DNA from 3 places in the Cellulomonas palmilytica genome. Region 2 is predicted to be linked to each of the others. Evidence: predicted binding sites of a transcription regulator. Region 2 holds the regulator's gene; each other region holds the start of a gene.
The links. The regulator LexA, encoded in region 2, represses DNA repair genes until DNA is damaged. The targets are predictions, from matches to a motif close to TCGAACANNTGTTCGA.
Positions count from the first base shown of each region.

Region 1: a site for LexA is predicted at 1,264-1,279, ahead of F1D97_RS08840 (HNH endonuclease signature motif containing protein). Genes of this name have one in related genera too.
Region 3: a site for LexA is predicted at 1,839-1,854, ahead of uvrA (excinuclease ABC subunit UvrA). Genes of this name have one in related genera too.

Region 1 covers NZ_CP062221.1:1,930,561-1,933,833, reverse strand. The annotation lists gene F1D97_RS08840 (HNH endonuclease signature motif containing protein) at 1-1,224, opposite strand, end outside; gene F1D97_RS08835 (dicarboxylate/amino acid:cation symporter) at 1,414-2,847, opposite strand; gene F1D97_RS08830 (APC family permease) at 3,254-3,273, opposite strand, start outside.
Region 2 covers NZ_CP062221.1:2,214,212-2,217,484, forward strand. The annotation lists gene F1D97_RS10080 (ATP-dependent DNA helicase) at 1-272, shown strand, start outside; gene F1D97_RS10085 (L-lactate dehydrogenase) at 419-1,432, shown strand; gene F1D97_RS10090 (hypothetical protein) at 1,503-1,718, opposite strand; gene lexA (transcriptional repressor LexA) at 1,715-2,410, opposite strand; gene F1D97_RS10100 (LysM peptidoglycan-binding domain-containing protein) at 2,884-3,273, shown strand, end outside.
Region 3 covers NZ_CP062221.1:2,631,405-2,634,677, reverse strand. The annotation lists gene F1D97_RS11955 (glycoside hydrolase family 15 protein) at 1-1,777, opposite strand, end outside; gene uvrA (excinuclease ABC subunit UvrA) at 1,885-3,273, shown strand, end outside.

The DNA of each region.
Region 1 (3,273 bases), 280 kb from region 2:
CAGCGGCTGGAGGTTGTCGGCGCGTGTGGGGGGCGGGTCTCCGCTCGGCGGGGCGTCGCCCCGAGACCCGCGCCATGGCTCGACGTGGTCGAGCTCGCACGTCGAGGCCGGCCGGACGCACCCGGGGAACGTGCACGTCTGGTCCCGAGCCGACACGTGGCCGCCGAGCACGCGGCCCGGGCGGTAGGCGCGGGTGGACCGTTCGACGAGCGTGCCGTCGACGGGGTCGGTCAGCAGGCGTCGCCAGGTGGCGTCCTCGGCCACGTGCCGGGCGATGTCGGCGGGCAGCGGCCCGTAGCCGGCGAGCTCGGCGGGGTTCTCGTCGAGGCCCAGCAGCGTCGAGGCGGCGACCGTGACCTGGACATGGGGCACGGCGCCTCGCCTGGCGGGCACGAGCGCGCCGCACGGCAGCGAGCCCTGGTCGGCGATCGTGCGGAACACGGAGACGAACACGTCGGCTCGCCGCTGGTCACGCGACCGCTGGTCGTGCGCGTCCCCGCCCTCGGTCGCCGCGTCGAGCACGGCGCGCACGAGCATGGCGTCGGGAGCGGGCAGGAAGGCGGAGACCCACGCCATGCCGTCGGGCGCCCATCCGGTCTCGACTCGTCGCTGCTCGAGCGCGCGCCGCGCCCGTTCGCGTGAGGCGGCGGGGTCGGCTGCGATGATCTCGCGGCGCACGAGCCGCCGCAGCTGCGTCGGGGTCAGGTCGCCGGCCTGTTCCGCAGCGACCTGCGCCACCGCGCCGGCGGCGGCGTCGACGGCGTCGCGATCGGGCAGCGCATCCGTCCCGACGACGAGCGAGGCGAGCTCGTCGAGCACCACGTCGACCTTTCGGGTGTCCATCGCGCCGTCACGCAGCGCGGTCTCGACGGCGGGCAGCTCGCCGAGTCCAGCAGCCCGGGACACGAGCACCTGCGCCGCGGTGCGGCTGCTGGCGAGCACGGCGGCGATCTCGTCGGAGAGCGACCCCATCGCGTCGTGGCCGCGCGCGACGAGCTCGCGCACGGCACGCGCCTGGGCGGCGAGCGCCACCCCGATCAGCTGTTGCCACCCGACGACCTGCTCGAGCAGGTCCACGTCGTCGGCGTCGCCGACGGGAGCGGCGTCGAGGAGCACCGCGAGCTCGGAGGCGGTCGCACCGGCCCGCGGGAACCGAGGCGGGTGGAACGGCCACTCGACGAGCGTCCGCCCGGGGCCGAGCACGCGCGTGGGCGCTTCCAGCACGACACCCATCCACCCCACCACCCTCGACTCCGACTGGACTCGAACAAGTGTTCCATCGTCAAGCAGTCACGCAAGGCCCCCTGCGACATCTGTGGATGACCGGTTTCACCAGGCGTCACCCCGGTATGCGCGAGGGCCCCGACCGCACGGATGCGATCGGGGCCCTCGTCGGGAGAGACCGTGGCGAGGTCAGGCCACGGCGACCGGCTCCCGCGACGCACGGGTCGACTCGGCGTCGACGGACGCCTCGACGGGCGCCGAGGCCACCGACGCGGGCTCGTCGTCGGAGAACAGGTCCTCCACCGACGCGGACCGGTACCGCTCGAGGTCGAGGATCCCCTCCCGCCGGGCGACGACGGTCGGCACGAGCGCCTGCCCGGCGACGTTCACCGCGGTGCGGCCCATGTCGAGGATCGGGTCGATCGCGAGCAGCAGGCCGACCCCGGCGAGCGGCAGGCCGAGCGTCGAGAGCGTCAGCGTGAGCATCACGACGGCCCCCGTGAGCCCGGCGGTCGCGGCGGACCCGACGACGGACACGAACGCGATGAGCAGGTAGTCGGTGACCGAGAGGTCGACCCCGAAGATCTGCGCGACGAAGATCGCGGAGATGGCCGGGTAGATCGAGGCGCAACCGTCCATCTTCGTGGTCGCGCCGAGCGGCACGGCGAACGAGGCGTAGGACGACGGCACGCCGAGGTTCCGCTCGGTGACGCGCTGCGTCACGGGGAGCGTCCCGACCGAGGACCGCGAGACGAACGCGAGCTGGATGGCGGGCCAGGCGCCGCGGAAGAACGACAGGACGTGCAGGCCGTGGGCGCGCAGGATCACGGGGTACACGACGAGCAGCACGACGAGCAGGCCGGTGTAGATCGCGGCGGCGTAGGTCGCGAGCGGCGAGAGCAGGTCCCACCCGTAGGTGGCGACGGCCTTGCCGATGAGGCCGAGCGTGCCGAGCGGTGCGAGGCGGATGACCCACCACAGCACCTTCTGGACGACGGCGAGCGCGGAGCGGTTGAACGCGAGGAACGGCTCGGCGGCCTTCCCGGAGCGCAGGGCGGCGATCCCGACGACGAGCGCGACGACGACGATCTGGAGGACGTTGAACGAGATCGACGTGGTCGCTGCGCCGTCCTCGACCTGCGTGGAGGCGCCGAGGCCGAGGAAGTTGCCGGGGATCAGGCCGTTGAGGAAGTCGATCCAGGAGCCGGTCTTGGCGGGCTCGGAGCCGGTGGCCGGGTCGAGCGTGGAGCGAGAGCCCGGCTGGAACAGCAGACCGAGCCCGATGCCGACGGCCACGGAGATCGCCGCGGTGATGGCGAACCACAGCAGCGTCTGCCCGGCGAGGCGCGCGGCGTTGGTGACGTGCCGCAGGTTCGCGATGGACGCGACGATCGCGAGGAACACGAGCGGCGGGACGATCGCCTTGAGCAGGGTGACGAACGACGAGCCGATGGTCTCGAGCGTGGTCGTCAGCCAGTTCGCGGACCCGTCCGCGACGGGGCCCACCTGCAGGGCGATCCAGCCGAGCAGCACGCCGAGCGCGAGGCCGAGCACCACCTGGACGGTGAAGGACGGGAACCGCAGCCGCTTGCGTGCGGGCTGCTGGATGGTCGTGTCGGACACGTGTGACCTTTCGAGGGCGCACGACGACGCGCGTCGTGACGCGATCAGGGGGACGTCACCCGGGGCGGGAGGGGGCCCGACGAGGGTGCGGAGGCCGTGCGAGGGCACGGCGGACGACGGTCAGCCGACGGGGTCGGCGCGGTCCTGCGGCGCGACGTCAGGCCGGCGCGCGGACGAGGGAGCCGGGACGGCTCAACAGCTCCGGGCGCGGCGACAGAGCGCGCTGGCGACCAGGGACAGGTCGACGGCACGGCGCTCGGTCAGGTTCCACGCGCTCACGCGGAGCAGCTCCTCGGGGGACGGGAGTTCGTCGAGAACTCGTCGGGACTGCGCGTCGTCATCCCTGTCGGGATTGACAGCGCCTGACGAGTGTACGTCGCCCGATTCATCCCATCAAATGGCCAGGTCAGCCCGGGCGAACCGGCG
Region 2 (3,273 bases):
ACCCGGTGCGCTCGGCCCGTGCCGACGTGGTCGCCCGCTCGGGCGGCAACGGGTTCATGGCGGTGTCCGCGACCCACGCGGCGCTGCTCCTCGCGCAGGGCGCGGGACGGCTCGTGCGCGGCCCGCAGGACAAGGGCGTCGTCGCGGTGCTCGACCCGCGGCTCGCGACCGCCCGCTACGGCGAGTTCCTCGCGCGCTCCATGCCGGCGTTCTGGCGGACGACCGACCGGGACGTGGCGCTCGCCGCGCTGACGCGCCTGCGCGACTCCTGAGCCGGTAGCCTGCGGGGGCCGGCCCGTGACCAGCGGAGCCGCAGGTCATGGGCCCAGCTCATGGGCCCGGGTCCCTGGGCCCGGGTTCCTGGGCCCGGGTTCCTGGGCCACACACCCCGTTCCACCGCCATGCCAGGAGGCGCACGATGTCCGAGCAGATCGCCGAGAGCCTCGCCGACGAGGAGCCCAGCCTCACCGGTGCGACGAGCCACCGGCGGACCTCGAAGGTCGCGATCGTCGGTGCCGGCGCGGTCGGGTCGACGATGGCGTACGCGGCGCTCATGCGCGGCGCCGCGCGCACCGTCGCGCTGTTCGACATCAACAAGGCGAAGGTCGAGGCCGAGGCGCTCGACCTGGGCCACGGCATCCAGTTCATGTCCATGGCCGAGGTGGTCGGGTCCGACGACATCGCGGTCTGCGCGGACGCCGACGTCGTCGTGTTCACCGCCGGCGCCAAGCAGAAGCCCGGGCAGACGCGCCTCGACCTCGCCGAGGCGACCATCGGCCTCGTGAAGAAGGTCCTGCCCTCGCTCGTCGAGGTCGCGCCGAACGCCGTCTACGTCATGGTCACCAACCCGGTCGACGTCGTGACGTACGCGTCGCTCAAGATCTCCGGCCTGCCGCCCACGCAGCTCTTTGGGTCGGGCACGGTGCTCGACTCCTCGCGTCTGCGGTACCTGATCGCCAAGCACACCGGCGTCGCGGTGCAGAACGTGCACGCGTACATCGCGGGCGAGCACGGCGACTCCGAGCTGCCGCTGTGGAGCTCGGCGTCCATCGGCGCGATCCCGCTGCTCGAGTGGCAGGGGATCGAGGGTGAGGGGCCGCTCACGAGCGCCGTGCGCGACGAGATCGCGCGCGAGGTCGTCGAGTCCGCGTACCGGATCATCGAGGGCAAGGGCGCGACGAACTACGCGGTCGCGCTCGCGGGGTCGCGCATCATCGAGGCGATCCTCAAGGACGAGCGCCGCGTGCTGCCCGTCTCGTCGCTGCTGACGGGCTACTACGGCATCGACGACGTGTGCCTGTCCGTGCCGTCGATCGTCGGCTCGGCGGGTGTGCTCGACCGGCTGCCGGTCCCGATGTCGGTGGACGAGCTGTCCGGCCTGCGGTCGTCGGCGCAGGCGGTCCGGGACGTCGCGCGACGGTTCGGCTTCTGACGCACGACGACGGCCCGCCGCCCGGGGTTCCGGGTGGCGGGCCGTCGTGCGTCTGTCGACCGCCGGTCGGTCACTCGGACCAGGTGCGGTCCTCCCAGCGTTCGTCGTCGGGCTCGGGCGCCTCGTCGGCCGTGTCGCCGAGCGGGTCGCCCGCCGTCACGTCGGCGGGTGCGTCGCGGTCTGGAACGCGTCCCGACGGCTCGTCGTCAGGACGTCCGAAGCGCTCCGCCAGACGCCGGCCGAGGCCGGGCGGCGGGTCGGGACGTCGGCCGGGCACGGCGGTCACAGGCTCCGCAGCACGCTGACGACGCGGCCGAGAATCGTGGCGTCGTCCCCGGGGATGGGCGCGTAGGCGGCGTTGTGCGGCAGGAGCCACACGTGCCCGTCCGAGCGCCGCAGCGTCTTGACCGTCGCTTCGCCGTCGATCATCGCGGCGACGATCTCGCCGTTCTCCGCGACGGGCTGGCGCCGCACGACGACCCAGTCGCCGTCGCAGATCGCCGCGTCCACCATCGAGTCACCGCTGACCTTGAGCATGAACAGCTCGCCCTCCCCGACGAGCTGGCGGGGGAGCGGGAACACGTCCTCCACCACCTGCTCGGCGAGGATCGGACCGCCGGCCGCGATGCGGCCGACGAGCGGGACGTACGCAGGCGCGGAGAGCTGCTCGTCGCCCGTCTCCCCGAGGGAGACCTCGGGCGGTGCCTCCTGACCACCCCACTGCGGGACGCCGCGCGAGTCGTCGGGGTGGACGACCTCGATCGCCCGCGGGCGCTTGGGGTCGCGGCGCAGGTAGCCCTTGCGCTCGAGCGCGGTGAGCTGGTGCTTGACGCTGGACGGGCTCGTGAGCCCGACGGCCTCACCGATCTCCCGCATGCTCGGCGGGTAGCCGCGCGTCTCGACGGACACGCGGATGGTCTGCAGGACGAGGCGCTGACGGGCGGTCAGCCCGTCGGGCCCGGGTGGCGTCTCCGGCATCTCGTGCACCGTGCCCAGACGTCCCTCGTCGTCGGCGGCGCCGCCCGCGGTGGGCTGCTGCTGCCCGGTCACGTCCTCGGTTCGCTGGTCCGTCACGTCCACCCCTTCGGTCCGCCCTGCCGCCGGCCGTGGTCGGCCGGCCTCCCGGTACGTCGTCGGTCCGCCGTCCGGTCCGCCCCACCCGGGTGACTCCGTCCGGTCTCGCGGCCGTGGTCCTCGGCCTCGTCGCGGGGGATGTCAGTGGTCGGTGGTGCGCTGTTCCTCGGCAGGAAGCCTACGCAGGCCGACGGGCGATTTCAAACATCTGTTCGACATCCCTGGACGCGTGTCGCAGGCCTCTGGTAGAACTCGTACAGACGTACGACGAACAGGTGTATGACGAACGCACGTACGAAGCATCGGGTCGCGACGGCCGGGAGCGGACGCCGACCGGGCGGTGCGGGGCGAGGCGGATGTCAGGGAGAGGGAGAGCGATGAGCGCGATGGTGATCGGTCCCGAGGTGTTCGGATCGGGTCGTGCCGGTGCGGGTCGTCCGACGGCCCGTCCGGGGCGTGCGCAGCGTGAGCGCACCGCCGCGCCCGCGGTCGGCCACCGTTCGGGGGACGTCCCGCTGCGCCTCACCCGACGAGGGCGGGCGGTCGTGGCGGCCCTCGCCCTCGCGGTCTCCGGCGTCGCGTTCGTGCTGGGGTCGCACGCCGCGGCCGGCGCCGACACGGGCATGACGGTCGAGCGGTACGTGGTGCGCAGCGGCGACACGCTGTGGGACATCGCGGCGGCCTCCCGTGCGGAAGGTGAGTCGGTGCAGCACCAGGTCCGCGAGCTGGTCCGGCTCAACGGCATGTCGGGTACGCACGTGGACGCC
Region 3 (3,273 bases), 420 kb from region 2:
GGTGCGACAGCGCCTGGGGGACGTTGCCCGCCATGCGCCGGCCCACGGGGTCGTACTGCTCGGCGAGGAGGCCGACGTCGTTCGTGACCCCGACGAGCGTGTCCAGGATGTCGCACGCGTCGCGGACCTGCCCGCCGCGCGCGAGCGCGTCCGCGAGCCATGCCGAGCAGGCGAGGAACGCGTGCTCGTCGCCGGGCACGCCGTCGTCCGTGCGGTCGGTGCGGTACCGGCGCAGCAGGCCGGGCGCGACCTCGAGCTCGGCGCGCACGGCGGCGACCGTGCCGCGCACACGGGGGTCGTCCGGCGGCAGGAAGCCGACCTGCACGAGCTGCAGGAGCGACGCGTCGGTGTGCGTCGCACCGTAGGACTGCACGAACGTCCCGCGCGCCGCGTCCCAGCCGCGTGTCAGCACGTCGGCGCGGATCTCCTCGCGCGCCGCGCGCCAGCGCTCGACCGGCCCGTCGAGGCCGTGCTCCTCGACCGCACGGACGGCCCGGTCGACCGCGGCCCACGCCATGACCTTCGAGTGCACGAAGTGCTGCGGGTCGCCGCGCACCTCCCAGATCCCGCGGTCGGGCTCGCGCCAGTGGGCGAGCAGCTCCTCGACGAGGTGACGCTGCAGCGACCACGAGTCGCTCGACTCCGGGATGCCGGCGCGCCGTGCGTCGTGCAGCGCGCACATCACCTCGCCCAGCACGTCGTTCTGCACCTGGCCGACGGCCGCGTTGCCGAGACGGACCGGCCGGGAGCCGGCGTAGCCCGGCAGGTGCGCGACCTCGCGCTCGGGCAGGTCCCGGCCGCCGTCGAGGCGGTACATGATCTGCAGGTCGGCGGGGTCGCCGGCCACGGCGCGCAGCAGCCAGTCGCGCCACTGCGTCGCCTCGTCGCGGAAGCCCTGCTCGAGCAGCGCCGCGAGCGTCATCGCCGCGTCCCGGAGCCAGCAGTAGCGGTAGTCCCAGTTGCGGGCGCCGCCGAAGTCCTCCGGCAGGCTCGTCGTCGCCGCCGCGGCAATGCCGCCGGTCTCGAAGTCGGTGAGGAGCCGCAGGACGAGCAGGGAACGGACGACGGCCTCGCGGTGCGGTCCGGCGTACCGCGCGCCGCGCGCCCACAGGCCCCAGGCGACGCGCGTCGTGTCGACGCGCGCCGCGGCGGGGAGCGCGGGCGGCAGGGGCTCCCAGGACGGTGTCCAGGTGAGCTCGAGCTCGACCTCCGCGCCCTCCCGCAGCTCGAACTCGTCGCGGTGGCGGTGGTCGTGCGCGCGGGGCAGGCGGGTGCCGCGCAGGACGAGCGCGTCCGGTCCTGCCACCGCGCGGATCACCTGCTCGGGCCCGCCGGTGCGCGTGACCCACGGCTCGATCGCCCCGTACCCGAACCGCACGACCCACTCGTGCTCGAGCCGTACCGTGCCCCGCGTGCACCGCACGTGCCGCACGACGTCCGCGCGGCCGTCGGAGATCGGCATCGAGTCGGTGACGACGGCCGTCCCGGTGGGGGAGCGGTACGTGGTCTCGAGGACGAACGAGTCGTCCAGGTAGCGGCGCGTGACGGTGTGGGCGTCGGGCACGGTCAGGAGCCAGCGCCCGTTGTCCTCGGTGCCGAGCAGGCGCGCGAAGCAGGCCGCCGAGTCGACGTGCGGGAGGCAGAGCCAGTCGATCGACCCGCGCCGGGAGACGAGCGCGGTCGTGCGCCCGTCGCCGACGACCGCGTACTCGGCGACAGGGACGGGGAGCGGCTCGGGGTCGGTCGTCGGGGAAGTGGTCTGGGGATCCGGCGTCATGGTGCGTCCCAGCATGCGATGGTCGGGCGCGCTCGGCACGACGAGGCGGGCGTCACACCCGTCGAACGGGTGTGCGAATGTCGGTGGTGGAACGTAGACTGCACGCCGTGAATGACCGTCTGGTGGTGCAGGGCGCCCGCGAGCACAACCTCCGCAACGTCGACCTGGACCTTCCCCGGGACAAGATGATCGTCTTCACCGGCCTGTCCGGGTCGGGGAAGTCGTCGCTGGCCTTCGACACGATCTTCGCCGAGGGGCAGCGGCGGTACGTCGAGTCGCTGTCCGCGTACGCGCGCCAGTTCCTCGGCCAGATGGACAAGCCCGACGTGGACTTCATCGAGGGCCTGTCGCCCGCGGTGTCGATCGACCAGAAGTCGACCAACCGGAACCCGCGCTCGACGGTCGGGACGATCACCGAGGTCTACGACTACCTGCGCCTGCTGTACGCGCGTGCCGGGACCCAGTACTGCCCGGTGTGCGGCGAGCGCGTGACCGCGCAGACGCCGCAGCAGATCGTCGACCGCCTCCTCGAGTTGCCCGAGGGCACGCGCTACCAGGTGCTCGCACCCGTGGTGCGCGGCCGCAAGGGCGAGTACGTCGACCTGTTCGCCGAGCTCCAGGCCAAGGGCTTCTCGCGTGCCCGGGTCGACGGCGAGGTCGTGCAGCTCACGTCACCCCCGACGCTCGAGAAGAAGCTCAAGCACGACATCGAGGTCGTCGTGGACCGCCTGGTCGCGCGCGAGGGCGTCCAGCGCCGGCTCACCGACTCGGTCGAGACCGCGCTCGGGCTGTCCGGCGGCCTGCTCGTCGTGGACCTCGTCGACCGGGACGCCGACGACCCGGACAAGGAGCGCCGCTTCTCCGAGCAGCGCGCGTGCCCGAACGACCACGTCCTCACGCTCGAGGAGGTCGAGCCGCGCACGTTCTCGTTCAACGCCCCGTACGGCGCGTGCCCCGAGTGCACCGGCATCGGCTCGCGTCTGGAGGTCGACCCCGAGCTCGTCGTGCCCGACGAGGAGCTCTCCCTCGCGCAGGGCGCGGTGGTCCCGTGGGCGCAGACGTCCTCGGAGTACTTCGAGCGCGTGCTCTCGGCGCTCGCCGAGGAGATGGGCTTCTCGATGGACGCGCCCTGGCGCGCGCTGCCGCAGCGCGCGCGGGACGCGATCCTGCACGGACGCAACCACAAGGTGCACGTGCGCTACCGCAACCGGTGGGGCCGTGAGCGGCAGTACTCGACCGGGTTCGAGGGCGTCATCACGTTCCTCGAGCGCCGGCACGCCGAGACCGAGTCGGAGTGGAGCAAGGACAAGTACGAAGGCTTCATGCGCGAGGTCCCGTGCCCCACGTGCCAGGGCCAGCGGCTCAAGCCCGAGGTGCTCGCGGTGCGCGTCGGTGGTCGGTCGATCGCCGAGGTCTGCGAGCTGCCGATCCGCGAGGCGCGCGACTTCCTCGACGCGCTCGAGCTGGGCGAGCGCGAGCGGCAGATCGCCGCGCAG